Regions from separate parts of the Alkaliphilus sp. B6464 genome, predicted to be linked through region 2. Evidence: riboswitches for the same ligand, from Rfam matches in the RefSeq annotation. Region 2 holds a riboswitch; each other region holds the start of a gene.
What was found. A riboswitch is a leader RNA that binds a small molecule or an ion and turns the genes downstream of it on or off. The one in region 2 is predicted to bind cyclic di-GMP.

Region 1 (3,289 bases), 1.7 Mb from region 2:
TAATAATAAAAAGATATTAATAGATGGTTTGTGTAGTTCTAAAATACGAATCTATAAGAGCACACCTGTAGAAATTAGAGAAAAAATAATAAATGGTATTCCTCCTTTTGATAATATAGATATTATGCTAATAACTCATCAACATAGTGATCATTTTGATGCTAACTTAATATGTAGTTTTTTAGAAAAAAGTCCTAATACAGCTGTTATATCGACAAGCAAAGCTATTTCTAGAATAAGATACTGCATGTCTAATAATAGGTCTATTAATTTAGTTGAGTTAGACCCTTTATTTCACTGTAGTGAGAGAATTAATATAAATGGGGTAGAAATTCAAGCAATATCAATGATTCATGAGGGGGAAGATTGTGTAGATGTAAATAATCTAGCTTTTATTATAGAATATGGTGTAAAAATATTACATCTAGGCGATGCTGCTCCAGTTAAAGAAAATTTTGAATCACTTAATCTTAAACAACATAAAATAGATGCGTTAATCGTAAATTTCCCTTATGTAAGTATTCCTAGAGCTAGGGAAATCATTAAGAATTATACTGATACACAAAAAATATTAGTAGTACATCTACCTTATAAGGAATTGGATAAGTTTAACTGGATAAGAGTTGCAAAAAAAAGTTATGAACGTAATAAGGATAGTTTTATTCAAACTATATTTATGGAAGAGATAGGAATGACTATCAATTTGTAAAAATATATAAATAAATATATTGGTAGGGTATTTATTAATAGAATAGAGATTAGATGTGCTGAAAATAACTACAAGAGTAGAGCTATTCCTGAAAGATTAAGATTTACTGAAGAAGGGACTTTAAGAGAGACAGAATGGCTTTATGATCATTATGTAGCCAACCTCATAAGTCATTAAATTAAAAGATTTTTTTAGTCGTATTAAATGAAAATGTGTAAGGTGATATTTTTTTATTTTACTATTTCAGCCAATTTACGATAATTTTTTACAATATAGTAGTATGATAATATAGTAACATAATGTAAAGTATGATATTATAATTATAATAAGATATATATATACATATATATACAAAATACTTATAAATGGCAAACTTACTGAAAGGTAAGGACGCAAAGCCATGGGTCTAAGGAAAATTTTTTCTATGATTGCCAGGTTGCTAAGTTAAAAGCTATTACAAATAGATAGCCTAGCTTAGGTATGTCTATTTTTTTATATTTACTAAGTTTAGTTATAAAATAATTCAATAGGGGGCAAGGACATGCGCAAAAATGTACATATGGTTGGAGTAGGGACATATCATCCAACAAAAGAGGTAAGTAATGAATTTATTATTAACCATTTTAAAGAATATGGTAATGAAGATCATGTAGAAAACTTGCTTAACAAGTTAGGTAGAAAAACCAGAAAACAGACATTAGGAAATGAAAATAGTATCGATATGGGGGTTAAGGCTGCTGAAAAAGCTTTAACAGATGCAGGGCTTAATCCTGAGGATATTGACATGATCATATCAGCAACAGATACCCCTGAATATTTAATGCCTACATGTGCATTGATTATCAGAAATAAGTTAAAGGCTAAAAATGCATCTAGTGTGTTTGATATGAATAATAATTGTGTAGGCATGGTTAATGCAATGGATGTAGCAAGTCGATATTTAAAAACAGATGAAAAATATAAGAGAGTTCTAGTTGTTGGTTCTGTATTAGTTAGCCCTTTTGGACGGGAAGATGACATGGTGACATACTCTATCGTAGGAGATGGTGCTGCTGCAGTTATATTAGAAGTGAGGGAAGAGGAAGAAATAAGAGGTATACTAGGTTCTAGAATGTATACTGATGATGACTATAATAACACCATAAGATTTCCAGCTTGTGGTTTATTAAATATTTCGAAGGATAACTTGACTTCCTATCATAGGAAAATGGAATGGACGCCTTTTGATTTTAGCTTTCTTGCCGATAAATGGTCAGAACTAATAATCAAATTACTAGAAGAATATAATTACCAACCAAGAGATGTTTCTCATTATTTTATGTCACAATTTTCAAAGGAAGATATAAGAATTACCTTAGAAAAATTGGGAGCAGAAATGGGACAAGCTACTTTTGTTGCGGATAAATATGGTTATAATGGCAGTGCTAGTCCTATTATAGCATTAAATGATAGACTGAAAAAAGAAGCCTTTAAAAAAGATGAGATTATTATATTTTGCTCTGTTGCAGCAGGATATACTATGGAAGCTTTGCTCTATAAATGGTAGTAGAGCAAAGCGGCACTCAGAAAGGAGATATTATGTTAAATAATGCAAATACAATTGTCGATTATCAGAAAAAAACACTGAAGGTTGTATTAATTATTTATTCGATTAGTGGATTCATGGCTATGCTAGCTTTTTCTTTGATGAAATATCTTGGACTATATGATTCAATTCAATGGGGGTCTCTTGGTATATTTGGTATATTAATTACCATAGAAACTATTCTTTTTTTTATTCTGCATAAAAGAACAGTCGTTAATGAAAATTTTAACGAAAAAATCTTTAAGCAGTTAAAGGTATTGATATTTATATTAACTTTTGTGAATTATCTTTACTTGATATTTATGGTTCCGTCTAAGGAGCTTTGGATGAGTGTATTTTATTTTATTATATTAGGTGCTCTATTTTTAGATATTAAACTAAATATTGCCTTTATTGTTACTGGAATGCTATGTCAGGTTATAATATTTAAATTGTATCCAATTGCTTTACCGGGACAAGAAGTTTTTCTACAAGAGATGATTATGAGAATAATTGTGATTACTCTTACTTCATTTGGAATTTTCCTATTTACTTTTTTTGCTTCAAAACTACTAAGTGAAATTGAAAAGAATGAAGAAGATCTTAGAAATAATAATAAAAAAACACTACATATTCTTGAGAAAACCGCACATTTTGCCAATACTTTATTAGATGCAAGTGATATGGTATCATCTATTGCTGAAGAAGAAAGTAGTTCTATGCAAGAGATAGCGTATACTAGTCAACAGGTGTTACACTCAAATAATGAGATATTAGATAAATCTAGAGAAAATAATAACAGCCTTCAAAATTTATTAGAAGGAACCGAGATAGTTTCAAGTGAGTTGAAAAACACTGAAAATTCATCCTTGGCACTGATGGCCTTATCCAGTGAAAATGAAAAATCTTTAAATGAGGCACTAAAAATGATGGATAACACGAAAGAAAGCATCGCATTTACATTTGATGTGGCTAAAAAACTAAAAGACAAAGCTAAAAAAGTAGATGAAATTTTA
Region 2 (3,289 bases):
GGATTAGACCCTAATCAAATATCTTCTAGCATAACTAAGGAATTTAACTTAAATATGGAGTACTGTGATGTGGCTGAAGGGGAAGTGTCTCTTCCACCAATTACTTTGAGACAACAAGACTTAAAAACAGAATACTCAGTACAAATTGCAAAGACTTCATATCTTTACTTTAACTATGCTACCCATATATCTACTCCTGATGAAGTAATGAACAGAATGCTAGTAGGAGCTTTTAAAGCTTTTCAAAATACCATAGATGAGTTAAATAATCAATATAAGAGTTATTGTAAAATGAGTAGTTATCCTTATGCGGAGTTACCTTGGAAAGCAAGAGTTATTACTTATGAAGAGCTAGTTGAAAAAGTTAGGGCTGAAAAAGGTGAGGAACTTAATTTAATGCTTGAGAAATTAAGTAGAGAGCTACTTGATAACGATAAAATTGATGAAAGGGTTTTTGCGTTAAAACTTGTAGAGCAAGTACATAAAATGTGGTCTGACAAAGAACCTGTAGTTATAGCTTACTTCTCACCACCATATTACCCTCACATTTATGTAGAAGGTAATGAAGTTAAAGAGAAAATCCTTCTAAGAGCTGTTGATGATGCTATTGAAGCGGCTGACAACAAATTTAATATAGTTAGAAAAAAATTCTATCCTTATATATCAGATTTAAGCTATGCCGCTGCACCAAAAGAAAATTCTATCATCGGAGTTTTAAAAGAAAATATGCCAGGTTTTGGCGTAAAGTATAATCTTCCACTTAAAGAAATGCAAGAACTTAACCTTCCTGTAGTAAATATAGGGCCTTTTGGCAAAGATGCTCATAAGTTTACAGAGAGAGTAGAAAGAGATTATTCCTTTAATGTGCTTCCGAAGATGGTTTATGATACTATTTTAAATTTATTAAAGTAGGCTACTATAAAAAAAAATAAAATATATATGGTGATTAAGATGAACTACGTATACATATTAGAATGTGCTGATAAAAGTCTATATACTGGATGGACTAATAATTTAGAGAAGAGAGTTAAAACCCATGGAGGTGGGAATGGTGGAAAATATACGAGGGCTAGGCTTCCTGTAAAACTTGTATATTTTGAAGAGTATGATGATAAAATATCTGCCCAGAAGAGGGAGTATGAAATAAAGCAGATGAGAAGAAAGGAAAAATTAAAATTGATTGAAAGTGCCATTGTCGAATAGTGGCACTTTTTGTCGATATAATAATAAAGGATTTTGTAGAGAAATGTATAATTATATACCTGTTAAACAGAAAAATATAATGAGTATATGAAAAGGGCAAAATTATCGAAAGATAATGACGCAAAGCCTTGGGCCTAAAGTATATTTTACTATGGTAGCCAGGTTGCCGAAAAGGATAATACAATTATATAAGGATTATCCTTAGCTTTGTGCGCTTTTGTACAAAGCTTTTTTTATTTTAAAGTTATATTATCTATGGAAGGAGGCTAAAAATGTGTCGGAAGAAGTAATGGAGCAGGATTATGTCGATGATGGAGTATGTAAAAACTGTAATAGTCCCAATGTTGAGGAAGGATATAATCTAGCACTATGTAGAGAGTGTAGAGAAGAATTTGTTAGGAGACCCATACCTCTGTGGGTTAAGGGATTTATTATAATATTAATATCTACATTTATTGCTGGTATAATGAGATTTCCTCAAACATTAATCAGTGGTATTGCCTATGAAAGAGGGAAAAAGGCAGAAACAGCCCATAAATACAAAACAGCTATGGAGGAGTATGAAAAGGCATTAGAACAGTATCCAGATTCCACATTAATATTAGCTAAATTGGCGGTTACCTACTATCATAATAATAAAATTGAAGAAGTCATTAATACTATTGATATAATTGCTGGTAGGGATCTTGACGAACAGGATTTAGTTGAGGAAGTTAATGAAATTATGGATAAAATATCTAGAAATTTTTATCCAAGTGAGGAGTTAGTAAACGTATTAGATCAATATGATTTAGGAACCCAAGAGTTTTTTAATGAATTAGAAAATTGGGTCAATAAAAATCCAGATGATGTTTTTGCCATTTATTATTTAGCTAATATTTATTATGATCAAGAAAGATATGATGAATCAGAAGAGTACATGAATAAAATACTTAGTATTGATCCCACATTTTATGATGGCTATTTATTTCTTTCTGCGCTTTATAGGGAAAGAGGCGAGTTCGATCGAGGCATTGAATATTGCAACAAAGTTTTAGAACATAATATTGAAGATCCACGTGCTTATGTTGGATTAAGTAGAATTGAACTTAAAAGATATGAAGATAAAGCAGCATTGGACTTTGCAAAAAAGGCTCATGAGATTAGTCCGCAGGAACCATATTTTATATCAAATCTTGCTTTAGTATATCATTATAATGGTATGGAAGAAGAAAGAAATAAAACAATGGATTTACTTAGGAATCAGCAAAATGAGTACAGTGATAGGGAAATAGAATGGTTAGAAGATGTTATTTCGGGGCTTATCAAACTAAGATAGTAGATAATATAGGAAAAATGTTGAATTGTATTTATACTTATAAATATGAGAGGAGGTAGAATTAATGTATATAATACCAGGTTTTTTGGTTTCTATAGCAACCTTTCCAGGTGTAATTGTTCACGAACTTGCACATCAGTTGTTTTGTAGAATTACAAGGGTTGCAGTATTAGATGTTTGTTATTTTAGCCTAAAAAATCCAGCCGGATATGTAACACATGAGGTTCCTACAGAGCCTATTAAACAGTTATTAATAGGAATAGGACCATTTTTAATTAATACTACACTAGGTGCTTTGATAGCTCTTCCAGGAGCTATACCAGTAATTAGGTTTGGTGATGGTCATACAATAGATTATTTTTTTATATGGCTAGGTATTTCTATAGCAATGCACTCTTTTCCCAGTATTCAAGATGCTAAAAATATTTGGAGTGGAATTAAAAAAGAAGAAACACCAATGTGGATTAGAATATTAGCTACACCTATTGTTGGACTTATTTATCTATGCACTATTGCATCTGTATTATGGTTTGATGTTATTTATGGTCTGTTTGTAGCTATGTTAATTCCAAATATTGTTATAAAGCTATTGGCTTAGTTATTAAGTATCCGTTTAAATCTATAATATTATTGAGATTAAGGTTAATTCCTTTAAATAGAATAGCAAAAAAGAAGTGAAAATCCGGCATTTTCACTTCTTTTTTTTATTTAACAACATATATATGTAAAAGAGAAATTTTATTGGACTAACTAAAATAGTAATAAACT
Region 3 (3,289 bases), 280 kb from region 2:
ATTTTATATGTGATTCGGAATTAAATACAAAGTTTATGCTATGACTCATTTATATATAGAAACATTTTATTATAATATTGCATAAATCTTCGCAAATGTGGTATATTATATATAATCAATAAATCAAATAATTGTGTTGTGACAATTGTGACGAAAAAGAAAAAGCAGGTGCGCGAACACCTGCTTTTTCTACTTTATTGCGGATATTAACGTTGCTATTGCTGTAATTAAGGCTGCTATTGCTGTTATAAGCTTTACTATGTACTCTTTTTCTTTTGTTGGTTGTGACAATTGTGATCCACCTCCCTTCTTTCTTGGAAGGATAGGTTTATTATAACATAGTTCAATAATAAGTCCTTAACCATTCTAGTTTATTAAAATATACTAATTGTTTAGCTTTCTAAAGCCTTAAAACTACTTATTTATATTAAAAAGCAGTTAGCTTTGAATAAAAGCCAACTGCTTTAGTTCTATATACAATTAATTTTTATACATAATAATAGTATTTAATATTGTTTTTCTATAGAATATTCTTTTTCGTTTTTAATCATTAAATTAGGTGACTTTGTTTTTTTAGCGGCATCATAAGTAGTATCTATAGTAATCCATTCATTAGTATCGTTTAAGTATACTTGATTCCAAGCATGATATGTATCAATATCACTTTTACGTCCCATCATTAGTTTTGTAGGAACATCTACACTTCGAAGCATTGCCGCAAATAAGGCTGAATAATCGTAGCATATTCCTTTGGATACTTTTAATGTTTCCTCTATAGAAGGTATATATTCTGTGCTAATGTTGTTTATTTTATTATTATCATAACTAATATTGTTTATAATATAATTATATATTGCAGTAACTTTATCTTTATCATTTTTAGCATCCTTAGTTAATTCTCTAGCCTTTTTAATAGGGATCATATCATTATTCCAGTCAATCATTTGGATGGATTGTAAAAACACTTCGTTTTTATTTGTTGATTTCAAAATAACATCCTCTTTTTCTACTAGCTTGTATTTATTACCTTCCACATTTTCTAAAATAGAAATTGTATACTCTCCATCTCCAAACTGTAATGGAAAACTATTATTTGATTTTAGGTTATAAGTATACTTCACATCCCCTTTACTAATAATTACTTTTGTAGTCACTTGTTTTTGAGGATTATAATTAATACTTACTAATCCAGCATCTAATTTGGTTTTATCAATACTTGGAGTAGAAGCCTGTGCAAAAACTACTGTGGAGTATACTGATAAAATAATAACTAATAAAGAAATTACTTTACGTAGCTTTAACATAAAAACTCCCCTTTCGGTAACTGGCTACCATCTTATTTCTAAGGAAGGCCCTTTAGCTTTGCGTCTCTAGCTTTCACTAGATTTGCCTTTATCGGTGGAAAGCACCTGATAAATATATTTAATTATCTTTTACTATACTACAATTTGTCCTAGTTTTATATAGTTTAAAAGCTTTAAATATTTGTTTTTAATAATTCATTTAATAATATTTTTTTTATTATCCTATTAATAATCTCAAATACATTCTTATTATTAATCTTATTATTTTTATCTAGCTTGTTGTCATATAAATACCCTAACTTATATAAACTTAACATATAATTTTTTAATACAGCTAAATATACTTGCTTTTCTCAAAATAAAATTTAATTAATCTGGATGGCTTTCACTACTAATCGTGTTGGTGGATTTTTTACATTAATGGGATCACAAGTAATCAATGTTAGTTCACTTTTATTACAGTTTTCCAATACTGAAATTTCATTCTCGTCTACTATTTCTTTGCTAAAAACCCTATAAATAAACTCATTATTTTTTGTATCCATCACTGAAATTTCATCGTCGATTTCCAATTCATTTAATCTATTAAAATGACGCCCATATTTTCTACTTCTATGTCCTGCTATTGCATAATTATTTCCTTCCCAAGGCTTTCCGGTGTTATTAATACTGGATATAGAAACATTTAAATGCTCCTTTGTTGCACCTTTTAATATTGGCATTAATAGATCAATTTTTTCAATTATTAAGGTAGCCTCAACAGGCCATTGTTTATCTAATTCTAACATCTTTTTATTCTCCGATTGGTGTACCATCTGATCTTCAAGGCTTTCATCTTCTTCAATTATATTATCTTTAATGTTATCCATATCTTGGTTCGTATCATCATCTATAGCATGAATTGCACTCATACTTTCAATATAATTATTCTTAATCTCTTGTTGTTTTATATCATAATAAAAATTACGCAAATTTGGGTACAAAATAATGCCACTACCAATAACAATTAATGTTATTGCTAGTACATTTTTTATAGATAATCTATTTTTCATTATGTCCTCCAATAAATTTATACACTATTAATATCATGTCGTCTAAAAATGGAACAATAAGTCCCCCATCTTCTTTAGTTGGAGAACTTATTGTCTAAATACTTTAAGTATATTTATTGTTAAACCCTGTTACTTATGCCTTTTATTGGGCAGCTTTCTTTCTTATTGTTACCCAACCTAAAATAATTAGTAACAGCCCAACTGAATACGTCATAAGAGGACTTCCTTCACCTGTTTGGGGTAATTTCTCAGTTTCAAAATCTGTTATAGTTCCAAGTGGTATACCATCATCTGGTACCTCAACCCCGTCATCTACAGGAACTTCCTCTGGTATAGTTTCTTCAACTACAGGAGTCTCTGGTTCTTCTGGCTCAACATACTCCTGTGGTTCTACTGGTTCTGTTGGTTTATCTGGCTCATTTGGTTTATTTGGCTTATTTGGTTTATCTGGTTTGTCTGGCTCATCTGGATCTTCTCCGCCAGGTGTAGTTGGTACTTTAATATTTTTCAAAACCAAATTAACAGTAATAGAACTACTTATTGTTAATTCATGAATAGTTTTATCTAAATCATATCCTCTTGGAGCTTTTGTTTCAACCAGTGTATATTTCCCTAATGGTAAGCCTGTAACCGTATCTACTCCGTTTTTATCGGTTGTTAGTACAGCTACTACTTCTCCTTTAGAGTCTTTAACCTCAAACTCTGCTCCTGATAATGCTACTGTGCTATCCTTACTATCTATCTTTTTAATACTTAACCCACCTAAAACTGGCTGTGGTGGTGTTTTTATATTTGATATAGATAGATCAATATGAAGTTCCTTGTCTTCTTCATCACTTCCACTAATAACTATAGTGTGAGTCTTAGAGTCTAATCTATATCCCTTTGGTGGTTTTGTTTCTCTTAAAGTATATGTGCCTTGTGGTAAATTTT

Region 1: another riboswitch for cyclic di-GMP. It lies ahead of HYG84_RS15860 (ketoacyl-ACP synthase III); the one in region 2 lies ahead of HYG84_RS07060 (tetratricopeptide repeat protein).
Region 3: another riboswitch for cyclic di-GMP. It lies ahead of HYG84_RS05705 (transglutaminase-like domain-containing protein); the one in region 2 lies ahead of HYG84_RS07060 (tetratricopeptide repeat protein).

What each region holds. Positions count from the first base shown of each region.
Region 1 is NZ_CP058557.1:3,121,413-3,124,701, reverse strand. Features, by position in the region: gene HYG84_RS15865 (MBL fold metallo-hydrolase) at 1-709, shown strand, start outside; cyclic di-GMP riboswitch class I at 1,067-1,153, shown strand; gene HYG84_RS15860 (ketoacyl-ACP synthase III) at 1,251-2,255, shown strand; gene HYG84_RS15855 (methyl-accepting chemotaxis protein) at 2,249-3,289, shown strand, end outside.
Region 2 is NZ_CP058557.1:1,466,029-1,469,317, forward strand. Features, by position in the region: gene HYG84_RS07050 (M20/M25/M40 family metallo-hydrolase) at 1-912, shown strand, start outside; gene HYG84_RS07055 (GIY-YIG nuclease family protein) at 952-1,203, shown strand; cyclic di-GMP riboswitch class I at 1,289-1,374, shown strand; gene HYG84_RS07060 (tetratricopeptide repeat protein) at 1,478-2,521, shown strand; gene HYG84_RS07065 (metalloprotease family protein) at 2,586-3,119, shown strand.
Region 3 is NZ_CP058557.1:1,184,258-1,187,546, reverse strand. Features, by position in the region: gene HYG84_RS05705 (transglutaminase-like domain-containing protein) at 507-1,304, opposite strand; cyclic di-GMP riboswitch class I at 1,317-1,401, opposite strand; gene HYG84_RS05700 (hypothetical protein) at 1,478-1,621, opposite strand; gene HYG84_RS05695 (class D sortase) at 1,670-2,356, opposite strand; gene HYG84_RS05690 (collagen binding domain-containing protein) at 2,499-3,289, opposite strand, start outside.